Regions from separate parts of the Streptomyces sp. FXJ1.172 genome, predicted to be linked through region 2. Evidence: riboswitches for the same ligand, from Rfam matches in the RefSeq annotation. Region 2 holds a riboswitch; the other holds the start of a gene.
The links. A riboswitch is a leader RNA that binds a small molecule or an ion and turns the genes downstream of it on or off. The one in region 2 is predicted to bind magnesium.

Region 1 (5,885 bases), 940 kb from region 2:
ATCTGGGCGGTGAACAGGCCCAGGAAGAGCGGTGCGTCGCGGAAGCTGCGGGAGACGGAGCGTTCCACTCCGGCGGCCTCGCCGACGGCGTAGCTGGCGGAGAGCGGTACGACGGCACCGGCGAGCGCGGAGGCACCGATCAGGCCCATGGCGAAGAGGAGTTCGGCGTTCTGGCCGGCGACCGGTTTGAGGGCTTCGGCGGCCTGAGCGGCTGAGTCCAGCGGGCCGGTGCCGCCGATCGCGGCGGCGGTGGCGATGATGATCGTCAAGCTGATGATGCAGGCGAACACCGCCCCGATCACGGCATCCAGCTTGATGAGCCGGTAGTCCTCGGGTTTGGCGCCCCGGTCGACGACACCCGCCGCGGCGTAGAACTGCATGTACGGGCTGACGGTCGTGCCGATCAGGGCGACCGCGAGGAGGATGAAGCTCTTGTTGGGCTCGATGTGCGGGACGACGAGGTGTTTGCCGACCTCGCCCCACTGGGGGTGGCCCAGGATCATCGCGATGGGGTAGGCGAAGAAGGCCAGCGACATGATGAGGAAAATGCGTTCGGCCCACCGGTAGGAGCCGAACAGGACCAGCGACCAGAGCAGGATCGCGGCCGGCGGGATGACCGCCCACTTTGGTACGCCGAGCAGTTCGAAGGCGGCGCCGATGCCCGCGAACTCGCTGACGACCAGGCCCGTGTTGGCCAGCAGGAGACAGAACACCGCTAGTGCGGTCAGGCGGAGGCTGAACTGCTCGCGGATCAGCGCCCCGAGACCCTTGCCGGTGTGCGCGCCGAGGCGTACGGCCATCTCCTGGACCATGACCAGGGCGATGGTGACCAGCACCATGAAGAACAGGGTGCCGTAGGTGAATTGGGAGCCGGCGGAGGCGTAGGTGGCGATGCCTGCGGCGTCGTTGCCGGCGTTCGCGGCGACCAGGCCGGGACCGGCGATGGCAGCGACCATCGCGATACGGCTCAGGCCCCGCCGCCGCGTGGCAGGGGCGGCGGGGGACGTGGCCGTCGTGGTGTCCAGGTCGCTGGTCACTGCAGGAACCTCCGGAAGTGCAGGCGCCCGCGCTCGGGCAGCAGGTAGTCGAGCAGGTCGTCGGCGAGGATCCGGCCGAGGGGCCGGTCGGTGTCGTCGACCACCAGAAGTGAGGTGGCGCGGGAGTCGACCAGTTGGTCGGCGGCCTCGCCGAGGGGGGTGTCGGGGCGGACGGTGGCTGGCGGGCCGAACTGGGATCGCCAGGTCACCAGGTCGGCCATCGGGGTGGTGTCCTCGGCGACGGCCAGGTCGAACAGGGGGAGGTCACACAGCAGCCGGCCGTTGTCGTCCACGACAGCGATCGCGTCGATCTCGGTGCGGTGCTCGGCCTGTTCGGCCAGCTGTGCCCGCACTTTGGCGACGGTCTCGTCCGGGCGGGAGGTGATCAGCAGGGTGGTCATGGCGCCGCCTGCGGTGCCCTCGCGGTGGGTCAGCAGCCGTCGCAGCTCCGCGGCCTCGCCGCTCGGCATGCGGGACAGCAGGGCCTCGCGCTCCTCGCGGGTGAGGTCGCGCAGGGCGTCGGTGGCCTCGTCGGGCTCCATCTCGTCCACCAGGCGGGCGGCGTGCTCCGGCTGGGCCTCACGTAGCAGATTCTCCAGCTCGTGCGGTTCCATTTCCTCCAGCGCGTCGGCGGCCTGCTCCGGCTCCAGCCAGCCCAGCAGCTGCTGGCGTTCGTTGCGGCCGAGGTCTTCGAGGATGTCGGCGAGTTCGGCGGGGCGCAGCCGCTGCAGCGCGGCGCGGGAGGCGCGCAGCCGCACCTCCGGCGGCCCCTCGGTGGCCTGCTCGGCGAACGGCGCCACCGCCTGCCAGTCCAGTACCCGATCCGGGGTCGGCCGGGCCTGCCAGCGGCGCGGGCCGAGCCGGCGCAGCAGGGTCGGCAGGGAGACATCCACGCCGACCAGCACGACCTGGCCGACCAGGGGCGCGAGGTACAGGTCGGCGGCCCGGGTGACCTGGACGCCGTCCACGTCGACGAGCTGGTGGTCGAGGATGTCCTTGGCCAGCAGCACCTCGCCGGGGCGGCGGGAGAAGTCGCGCAGGTCGACGCGGGCGGTGCGCAGCTGTACGTGGCCTGCCTGCACCTTGCCGATGGCCTCCGCGGCCAGGAACGTCTGTCGGCGGCCGATGCGCAGGATCAGCCCGGTGACCGGCGGATACGGCTCCGTGCCGTAGAGCCGGGCGACCACGTCGACGACGCGGCCGACCTCCTCGCCCGCCTGATTGGTGGCCGAGCCGCCGATCAGCCCGGCCAGCGAGACCAGGGAGGTGCGCACCGCCTTGGTAGCGGTGACACGGCGTTCGAGGTGGACCCGGCGGTCGCGGAACCGAGCCGTGCTGGACATGAGCAGAGTGTGGACAGCCAAGATGAACACCCCCTCGCCCCGTCATGACGGGGCAGCGGGCGGCCCTCTGCAGCGCTCTTCCTCCCCGGACCGGCCGGTGGCAGGCACGCCAGGGCATACGCCGGCACGTGGCCTGTCGAAACTGGTGAGCAGGACGGGCCACCGGCTGCGGACCGGATGAGTCAGTGAGGAACGAGCTACCGTGGGCCGCGGAAGGACGGCGCGGACAACACGAAGAGGGGCCGACTATGGCCCGGACTACTGTCCATGTCGCCTCCTCCCGGTCACAGCCGCGCGCAGGGCGTCGCGGTCTTGCGGCAAGGGACAGCCGGGCACGTTCGACCGCGGCACACCCCAACTCGTCAGAGCTCTGGCACTCCACGGGGTGATCCCCGTAAGGGAAGCCACTTGGGGTCACCCCTTAGGCCGGGGAGACCTGTCCTGAACCTGGGCGTCTCTCGACGTCGTCGGGTCAGTGGCCTGTGTCCGTGAAGACGCCTCACCGAACGAGGTGTCTGTTCAAACCGCATAAAGACTACGCCCGCGTCCGCCCGCCTCCCTAATCCATGACCGGTCCTTGACCGAGGGCTGTCGAAGACAGGCCGTCACCGGCGTTGTCCGCCACGGTCACCTGTCACCGGAGTGTCCTGGCGAGAACCTGGCCGCCACCCACCCATGCACGACGGCGACGGGCAGGCGCCCGTCCGCGGCGATGATGTCCTCGGGTATGCCCGTGATCCGGCGGCGAGCGCGGCTCTGCGCAGGCCGGCGGTGCGGGTGGCGAGCCCGGCACGAAACGCGTCCGCGGAGCCCGCGGTCAGTTTCGGGGCGTCCTCGGCCAGCTGCCGGGCGGCATGGCGCACAGCGCGGCGCGCGTACCGGATGTCGAGGTCGCTCACGCCGCCGTAGTCCCCCCTTCCTCCGACGAGGCACGTGTCGTCCAAGTGCCACTGTAGATCGCGCACGGTCGGCCCTGACCGGCAAAGGAAGCACGCATACTCGCTGAAGCACGCATCCTCGCTGGGGCATCAGCACTTCGTGAGAATGCGGTCAGTGTGCCGTCAAGGCTCCGTAAATCGGGTGAGCGGCACCCCCGGCGCGGGCGTAGCCTTGTGGAGGTTTGAAGAGGCACCTCGTTCGGTGAGGCGTCTTCACGGACACAGGCCACTGACCCCACGACGTCGAGAGACGCCCAGGTTCAGGACACCTCTCCCCGGCCTAAGGGGTGAGGCCAAGTGGCTTCCCACCCGGTTCAACGGCTGGGATTACGCCGTGGAGTGCCAAAGCTCTGACGAGTTGGGGTGAGCCGCCCTCTGGGCTGGCCGCTCCTTGCCGAGTCGATGACGACGCCCATCGGTGGGCGTCTCCGGCCGGAAGGAGGCGAGAGACATGGAATGCAGTAGTCCGGGCCGAAGTAGGCCCCGCACCCGCTTGTCCTCGCATTCTTCCGGCACGCGGTAACCACCACCCTCCCCGCGCGGCACCTCGGTCGCGCCACATCCACGGGCATGCCTGTCGCCCGCTGGTGATGCTGTCCTGCGCGCATTCGGCGTGCAGGGGTGATGGCTGCCGCGTGCCCCCGACCTCCCCCGGACCGGGGGACCAGGGAGGCACCACCATGACCGACACCACCGTGACCACGGTCGCCGCACCCCGCGCGGCGGTACTCGACGACGCGCACATCGGCGACATCCACGGCGCGCTGGGCACCATCCGCCTGGACGACCACGGCGAGCGCCGCGGCCTGTCGGCGAAGCTGAAGACGCTGCTGGCGATCGTCGGCCCCGGCCTGATCGTGATGGTCGGCGACAACGACGCCGGCGCGTTCGCCACCTACGGCCAGGCCGGCCAGAACTACGGCACCCACCTGCTGTGGACCCTGCTCCTGCTGGTGCCCGTGCTCTACATCAACCAGGAGATGGTGCTCCGCCTCGGCGCGGTCACCGGTGTCGGCCATGCCCGGCTGATCCTGGAGCGGTTCGGAAAGTTCTGGGGCGCGTTCAGCGTCATCGACCTGTTCCTGCTGAACGCGCTCACTCTGGTGACCGAGTTCATCGGGATCACGCTGTCCGCCGGCTATCTGGGTCTGCCCAAGGCGGCGGCGGTGGTGCTGGCCGCCGTGATCATCATCGCGTCGGCGTTCACCGGATCCTTCCGCCGCTTCGAGCGGGTGGCGATGACGCTGTGCGCGGCCTCGCTGCTGCTGGTGCCGATCTACTTCATGGTCCACCCGCACGCCTCGCAGATGGCCGCCGGCTTCATCACCCCGAATCTGCCGGGTGGCTCCGGGCAACTGTCCACGGTGATGCTGCTGATCATCGGCATCGTCGGGACCACGGTCGCCCCCTGGCAGCTGTTCTTCCAGCAGTCGTACGTGATCGACAAGCGGATCACCCCGCGGTTCATGCGCTACGAGAAGGCCGACCTGTGGATCGGCATCGTCATCGTGGTCATCGGCGCTGCCGCGATGATGGGCTTCACGGCTGCCGCGTTCTCGGGGACGCACGGCTTCGGCCAGTTCACCGACACCGCCGGGGTCGCGCAGGGCCTTGAGACCAAGGCGGGCAAGCTGGCCGGGGTGTTGTTCGCGATCGCGCTGCTGGACGCCTCGATCATCGGCGCGTTCGCCGTCTCGCTGTCGACCGCGTACGCGATCGGTGACGTGCTGGGCATGAAGCACTCCCTGCACCGGGGGGTGGGCGGCGCGAAGGGTTTCTATGCCGTCTACGCCGGGCTCGTGGCCGCCGCGGCCACGATCGTGCTGATCCCGGGCTCGCCGCTGGGCCTGCTGACCGAGGGCGTGCAGACCCTCGCCGGTGTGCTGCTGCCGTCCGCGAGCGTGTTCCTTCTGCTGCTGTGCAACGACAAGCAGGTCCTCGGCCCGTGGGTGAACGGCCCGAAGACCAACGCCTTCACCGCCGCCGTGGTGGGGGTGCTGGTCATGCTGTCGGTGATCCTGACCGCCTCGGTCCTGTTCCCGGACATCAGCGCGGACGTGATCGTCGACATCATGGCCGCCTGCGGGGTCGCAGGGGTGCTCGCCGCCGGGTATGCCTTCACCCGGCGCCGTACGGCCACTAAGGATGACCCGATCGACCGCACCGGCCGGGACGCCTGGCGGATGCCGCCGCTGGAGAGCCTCGCCCCAGCCGTGATGTCCAGCGGCAAGAAAATCGGCATGGGCGCGCTGCGCACCTACCTGCTGGTCTCCATGATTCTCGTGGTCATCAAGATCGTGCAGGTCGCGGTCAGCCAGTAAGTCACCAACCACCGCACCTTGAAGGAGGTGTGCCATGCACGCCCTGACCACGATGGACTTCCTGATCCGGCTTGCCACCGGTGCGGCCTGCGGCGCGTTGATCGGCGTGGAGCGGCAGTGGCGGGCGCGCATGGCGGGTCTGCGTACCAACGCCCTGGTCGCCACGGGCGCCACGCTGTTCGTGCTGTACAGCGTGGCGGTGGGCGACGGGGGCAGCCCGACGCGGGTGGCCTCCTACGTCGTGTC
Region 2 (5,885 bases):
GGAGTGGGCCGATGTGCTGGGGCGGCTGCAACCCCGGCTGTACTCCATATCGTCCAGCCCCCTGACCGACCCCCACCTGGTCTCCCTGACGGTCTCCGTCGTCCGCTACGAGAACCTGGCCGGCCGCCCCCGCCAGGGCGTGTGCTCCCCCTTCCTCGCCGACGCCGAGCCCGGCACCCCGGTGCCGGTCCGTGTCCAGCGGGCGCCGCACTTCCGCCCGCCGGCCGACCCCGCCACCCCGGCGGTGATGGTGGGCCCCGGCACGGGCGTCGCGCCCTTCATCGGCTTCCTCGAGGACCGCCGGGCCCGCGGCCACCGCGCCCCGAACTGGCTGTTCTTCGGCGAACAGCACCGGGCGACCGACTTCTACTACGAGCAGGAGCTGGCCGCCTTCCTGAGCGAGGGCACGCTCACCCGCCTGGACACCGCCTTCTCCCGCGACCGTCGCGCCAAGGTCTACGTCCAGGACCGGATGCGCGAACACGGCCCGCTGCTGTGGTCATGGCTCCAGGACGGCGCCCACTTCTACGTCTGCGGCGACGCCTCCCGCATGGCCAAGGACGTCGACCGGGTCCTGCGCGAGATCGCCACCGTGCACGGTGGCCTGGACGAGACGGAGGCGGCCGCGTACATCAAGCAACTCGCCGCCGACAAGCGCTATGTGCGGGACGTGTACTGACGGGGGCGGCGTCACACGGACAACGCCCGCTTCGCCGCGCCTCCGTACGGGAGGCGCGGCGGCCGGCGCTGTCGCCGCGTTACGGCTTGCGGGCGAGGCCGCCGTGCTCGGCGACGATCTCCGGGGCGGACGAACCCGGCTCCGGACGCCACCGCGTGACCGACACGACGCCGGGCTCGACGAGTTCGAGGCCGTCGAAGAACGCGGTGATCTCGTCCACGGTACGCAGGTTGTACGGCACGGCGCCGCTGCTGTTGTACGCGTCCTGCGCCTGCTCGAAGACGGGGTCGATGCCGCGCGAGCCGTCGTTGACGGCCAGGTAGCTGCCCGACGGCAGGGCGTCCAGCAGCCGGGCGACGATCGAGCGGGCCTGGCCGTAGTCGGCGACGTGGCCCAGGATGTTGCTGAGGATGAGTCCGGTGGGGCGGCTGAGGTCCAGCGTGTCGGCGGCGGCCGCGAGGATGCGGTCCGGTTCCGTCACATCGGCGTCGATGTAGGCGGTGGCGCCCTCGGGGGTCGAGTAGAGCAGGGCGCGGGCGTGGGCCAGGACCATCGGGTCGTTGTCGACGTAGACGATCCGCGTCTCGGGAGCGATCCCCTGCGCGACCTCATGGGTGTTCTGCGCGGTCGGCAGGCCGGTGCCGATGTCCAGGAACTGCCGGATGCCCGCCTCGGCGACCAGATGGGTGATGCTGCGGCGCAGGAAGGCACGGCTGCCGCGGGCGATCGTGACGATGCCGGGGAAGACGGCGGTGTACGCGTCGCCCGCCGCCTCGTCGACGGGGTAGTTGTCCTTGCCGCCGAGCCAGTAGTTCCAGATCCGGGCGGAGTGCGGCACCGTCGTGTCGATCTTCTGGCGCATCGCTGCTTGGGGCGACGCCACGGGGTCGGTCATGAGTCGAGTCCATCTTTCGGCCAGGGCATGGATCGGTCACGGCACAACCTACGTCCGAACACCCGTGTCCCACCAAGCAGTTCGCGATTCCGGTCGCCCGCCAGGGACGGGAAGGCCGCCGGGGGCCACGCGCAGCTCCCTGTTGTTACTCTGTCTCTGTTCCGTAGTGTGCAGGTCAAGGGCCGGTCATGCAGGGCAAAGGCGGCGCGCGGCGGGCGTATCGTAGGTGCGGAAAAGGAAAGGCACCTCGTTCGGTGAGGCGTCTTCACGGACACAGGCCACTGATCCCACCCGTCGAGAGACGCTCCGGATCAGGACAGGTCTCCCCGGCCCAAGGGGTGACCCCAGGTGGCTTCCCCGCGAGGGGATCACGCCGTGGAGTGCCAAAGCTCTGACGAGTAGGGGTGCGCCGGACCGAACCGGTTCCGGCTGCCCTCCGCCACAGGACCGCGACACTCTCTGCGCGGCCGTGACCGGGAGGAGGCGACATGGACAGTAGTCCGGGCCATAGTCGGCCCCTCTTCGTGTTGTCCGCGCCGTCCTTCCGTGGCCCGGAGCAGCCCTTCCTTCCCTGACCCCCGCCCAGCCACCGGCCCGGCCCGACAGGCCGTGTGCCGGGCTGCGCCCTGTGCGCGCCCGGTGTGCCCGGTGCCCCGGCCCGGGGAGGACGCGCGCTGCCACGGGCCGCCCGTCGCCCCGTCACACCGGGGCAAGGGGGTGTTCATCTTGGCTGCCCACACTCTGCTCATGTCCACTTCGGCCCGGCTGCGTGACCGCCGGGTCCATCTGGAGCGCCGCGCCACCGCCTCCAAGGCTGTCCGCACCTCGCTGGTCTCCCTCGCCGGGCTGATCGGCGGCCCGGCCACCAACCAGTCGGGCGACGAGGTCGGCCGCGTCGTCGACGTCGTCGCCCGGCTCTACGGCACCGACTCCTACCCGCCGGTCACCGGGCTCATCCTGCGCATCGGCCGCCGCCACACCTTCCTTCCGGCCACCGCCGTCGGCAAGGTGCACGCCGGCCACATACGGCTGCGCACCGCCCGGGTCGACCTGCGCGACTTCGTCCGCCGCCCCGGCGAGGTCCTGCTCGCCAAGGACGTGCTCGACCATCAGCTGGTCGACGTCGACGGCGTCCAGGTCACCCGCGCCGCCGACCTGTACCTGGCACCCCTGGTCGACCAGGTCGTCCTGGTCGGGGTCGACGTCTCGCTGCCCACCCTGCTGCGCCGGCTCGGCCCGCGCCGCTGGCAGGCCCGCCCCACCCCGGAGCGGGTGCTGGACTGGCAGGCCATAGCACCCTTCGCCGAGCAGGCCACCGAGGGCCCGGCCGAGGTACGGCTGCGCGCCTCCCGGGCGGCGCTGCACCGGCTGCGCCCGGCCGACCTCGCCGACATCCTCGAAGACCTCGGCCGTGCCGAACGCCAGCAGCTGCTGGGCTGGCTGGAACCGGAGCAGGCCGCCGACGCCCTGGAGGAGATGGAGCCGGCCGAGCTGCAGAACCTGCTGCGCGAGGCCCAGCCGGAACACGCCGCCCGCCTGGTGGACGAGATGGAGCCCGACGAGGCCACCGACGCCCTGCGCGACCTCACCGGCGAGGAGCGTGAGGCCCTGCTCAGCCGGATGCCGAAGGGCGAGGCGGCGGAACTGCGCCGGCTGCTGGCCCACCGGGAGGGCACCGCGGGCGGCGCCATGACCACGCTGCTGATCACCGCCGGCCAGGACGAGACCGTCGCCGAGGTGCGCGCCCGGCTGGCCGAACAGGCCGAGCACCGCACCGAGATCGACGCCGTCGCCGTCGTGGACGGCGAGGACCGGCTGCTGTGCGACATCGCGCTGTTCGACCTGGCGGTGGCCGAGGACGCGACCCCGATCGCCGACCTGGTCGCCTGGCGCGCCCAGTTCGGCCCGCCGGACACCGTCCGCGCCGACACCTCCCTTTCCGAGGCCGCCGACCAACTGGTCGCGGCCCGCGCCTCCTCACTCCTGGTGGTCGACGACACCGACCGCCCGATCGGCCGGATCCTGGCCGACGACCTGCTCGACGCGATGCTGCCCGAACGCGGGCGGCTGCACTTCCGGAGGTTCCTGCAGTGACCCGCGACCTCGACACCGCCACCGCGGCACCGCAGGCCCCCGCGCCCGCCCGCCGGACCGGCTGGCGGCGCCTCACCATGATCGCGGCGGTCGCCGGACCCGGACTGGTCGCCGCGAACGCCGGCAACGACGCCGCCGGCATCGCCACCTACGCCTCGGCGGGCTCCCAGTTCACCTACGGCACCCTGTTCTTCATGGTGCTGGTCACCATCGCCCTGGTGATGGTGCAGGAGATGGCCGTACGCCTCGGTGCTCACACGGGCAAGGGCCTCGGCGCCCTGATCCGCGAACAGTTCAGCCTGCGCCTGACCGCGCTCGCCGTCTCCTGCCTGCTGCTCGCCAACACCGGCCTCGTCGTGTCCGAGTTCGCGGGCATCGGCGCCGCCTTCGAACTGCTCGGCGTGCCGAAGTGGGCGGTCATCCCGCCTGCCGCGGTCCTGCTGTGGGCACTGGTCCTGTTCGGCTCCTACCACTGGGCCGAACGCATCTTCCTGATCATGTCGCTGGCCTTCTTCGCCTACCCGATCGCGATGATCCTCGGCCACCCCGACTGGGGCGCGGTCGGCCACCACCTCGTCGTCCCGCACATCGAGCCGAACAAGAGCTTCATCCTGCTCGCGGTCGCGTTGATCGGTACGACGGTCAGCCCGTACATGCAGTTCTACGCCGCCGCGGGCGTCGTGGACCGGGGCGCCAAGCCCGCCGACTACCCGCTCATCCGTGCCGACGCCATCCTCGGCGCCGTCTTCGCCTGTGTCATCAGCCTGACCATCATCATCGCCACGGCCTCGGCCATCGGCGGCACCGGCCCGCTGGACTCCGCCGCCCAGGCCGCCGAGGCCCTCAAGCCGGTCGCAGGCCGCAACGCGGAGCTGCTGTTCGCGCTCGGCCTGCTCGGGGCCTCCGCCCTGGCCGGCGCCGTCGTCCCGCTCTCGGCCAGCTACGCCATAGGAGAGGCCGCCGGCGTGGAACGCTCCGTCTCCCGCAGCTTCCGTGACGCCCCCCTCTTCCTGGGCCTGTTCACCGCCCAGATCGTGCTGGGCGCCACGGTCGCGATGACCCCGGTCGACGTCATCCAGCTGCTCATCGGCACCCAGGTCCTCCAGGGTCTGATCAGCCCCATCGTGCTGGTCTACCTCCTGGTCCTGACCAACCGCCGCTCGGTCCTCGGCCCGGCCGCCAACGGCCCGCGCTACCGCGTCGCCGCCACCGCCGTGGTCGTGGGCGTCGCCGCCATGTCGACGATCCTCCTCGTCCAGACGGTCGCGGACTGGTTCGGTCTTGGCTGATCCGCGCTTTTCACCCCGGCGTGCCGTACCCCGATGCCGGGCCGCGGCACGCCGGGGACTACCGTCCCGTGGTGGACCCGAGCCGGACTCTTCCGCGCCGAGGCCCCCGTACCGAGCCGAAGGAGGACGATCCCCATGGACGGCCACGCGCTGACCGCACTGTCGGCCGGCCAGCTGCCCGAGCTGACCACAGGACGTCTGCTGTCCACCTGGCAGCTGGACGTCCCCGCGTTGCTGCTGGTCATCGCCCTGGGCGCGCTCTACGGCCGGGGTGTGGCGCGGCTGCGCCGGCGGGGCGAGCCCTGGCCGCCCGTCCGCGCAGCCGCCTTCGCGCTGCTCGGCCTGGGCGGGCTGGTGGTGGCCACGATGTCCGCGCTGGCCGTCTACGACCATGTGCTGTTCTGGCCGGCCGCCGTGCAGAACGTCCTGCTGGACCTCGTCGTCCCCCTGGGCCTTGCCCTCGGTGACCCGCTGCGGCTCGCCGTGGAAGCCCTGCCGGAGAACTCCACCCGGCGTGTGCGCCGCCTGATGTCCGGCCGCCTGGTACGCGTGCTGACGTTCCCCCTGGTCAGTACGGCACTCGTGCTCGCCACGGAGCTGACGGTGTACTTCACGCCGTACTTCGCCACCGCCCTGCGCGTGGGCTGGCTGCACGAGCTGATGTATCTGCACCTGCTCGTGGCCGGCTGCCTCTTCGTCGTACCGATGCTGACCCACGAGGAGGCGCTGCCCCGCTGGTGCACCCACCCGGTCCGGGCGGCCCTGGTCTTCCTGGACGGCATCGTCGACGCGGTCCCCGGCGTGGTGGTGATGACGCACGGCACCCTGATCGCGGGCGCCTGGTACCTGCACCACGCGCCGTCCTGGTCCCCGGACGTGCGGCACGACCAGCAGATCGGCGGCGGCGCGATGCTCAGCATCGCCGAGC

Region 1: another riboswitch for magnesium. It lies ahead of A6P39_RS01175 (magnesium transporter MgtE N-terminal domain-containing protein); the one in region 2 lies ahead of A6P39_RS05565 (magnesium transporter MgtE N-terminal domain-containing protein).

Annotation. Positions count from the first base shown of each region.
Region 1 is NZ_CP119133.2:214,890-220,774, reverse strand. It holds gene A6P39_RS01180 (NRAMP family divalent metal transporter) at 1-1,037, opposite strand, end outside; gene A6P39_RS01175 (magnesium transporter MgtE N-terminal domain-containing protein) at 1,034-2,380, opposite strand; M-box (ykoK) riboswitch at 2,727-2,898, opposite strand; M-box (ykoK) riboswitch at 3,506-3,688, shown strand; gene A6P39_RS01170 (NRAMP family divalent metal transporter) at 3,999-5,639, shown strand; gene A6P39_RS01165 (MgtC/SapB family protein) at 5,674-5,885, shown strand, end outside.
Region 2 is NZ_CP119133.2:1,152,361-1,158,245, reverse strand. It holds gene A6P39_RS05575 (bifunctional nitrate reductase/sulfite reductase flavoprotein subunit alpha) at 1-679, shown strand, start outside; gene A6P39_RS05570 (SAM-dependent methyltransferase) at 759-1,574, opposite strand; M-box (ykoK) riboswitch at 1,814-1,985, shown strand; gene A6P39_RS05565 (magnesium transporter MgtE N-terminal domain-containing protein) at 2,322-3,668, shown strand; gene A6P39_RS05560 (NRAMP family divalent metal transporter) at 3,665-4,957, shown strand; gene A6P39_RS05555 (cytochrome c oxidase assembly protein) at 5,093-5,885, shown strand, end outside.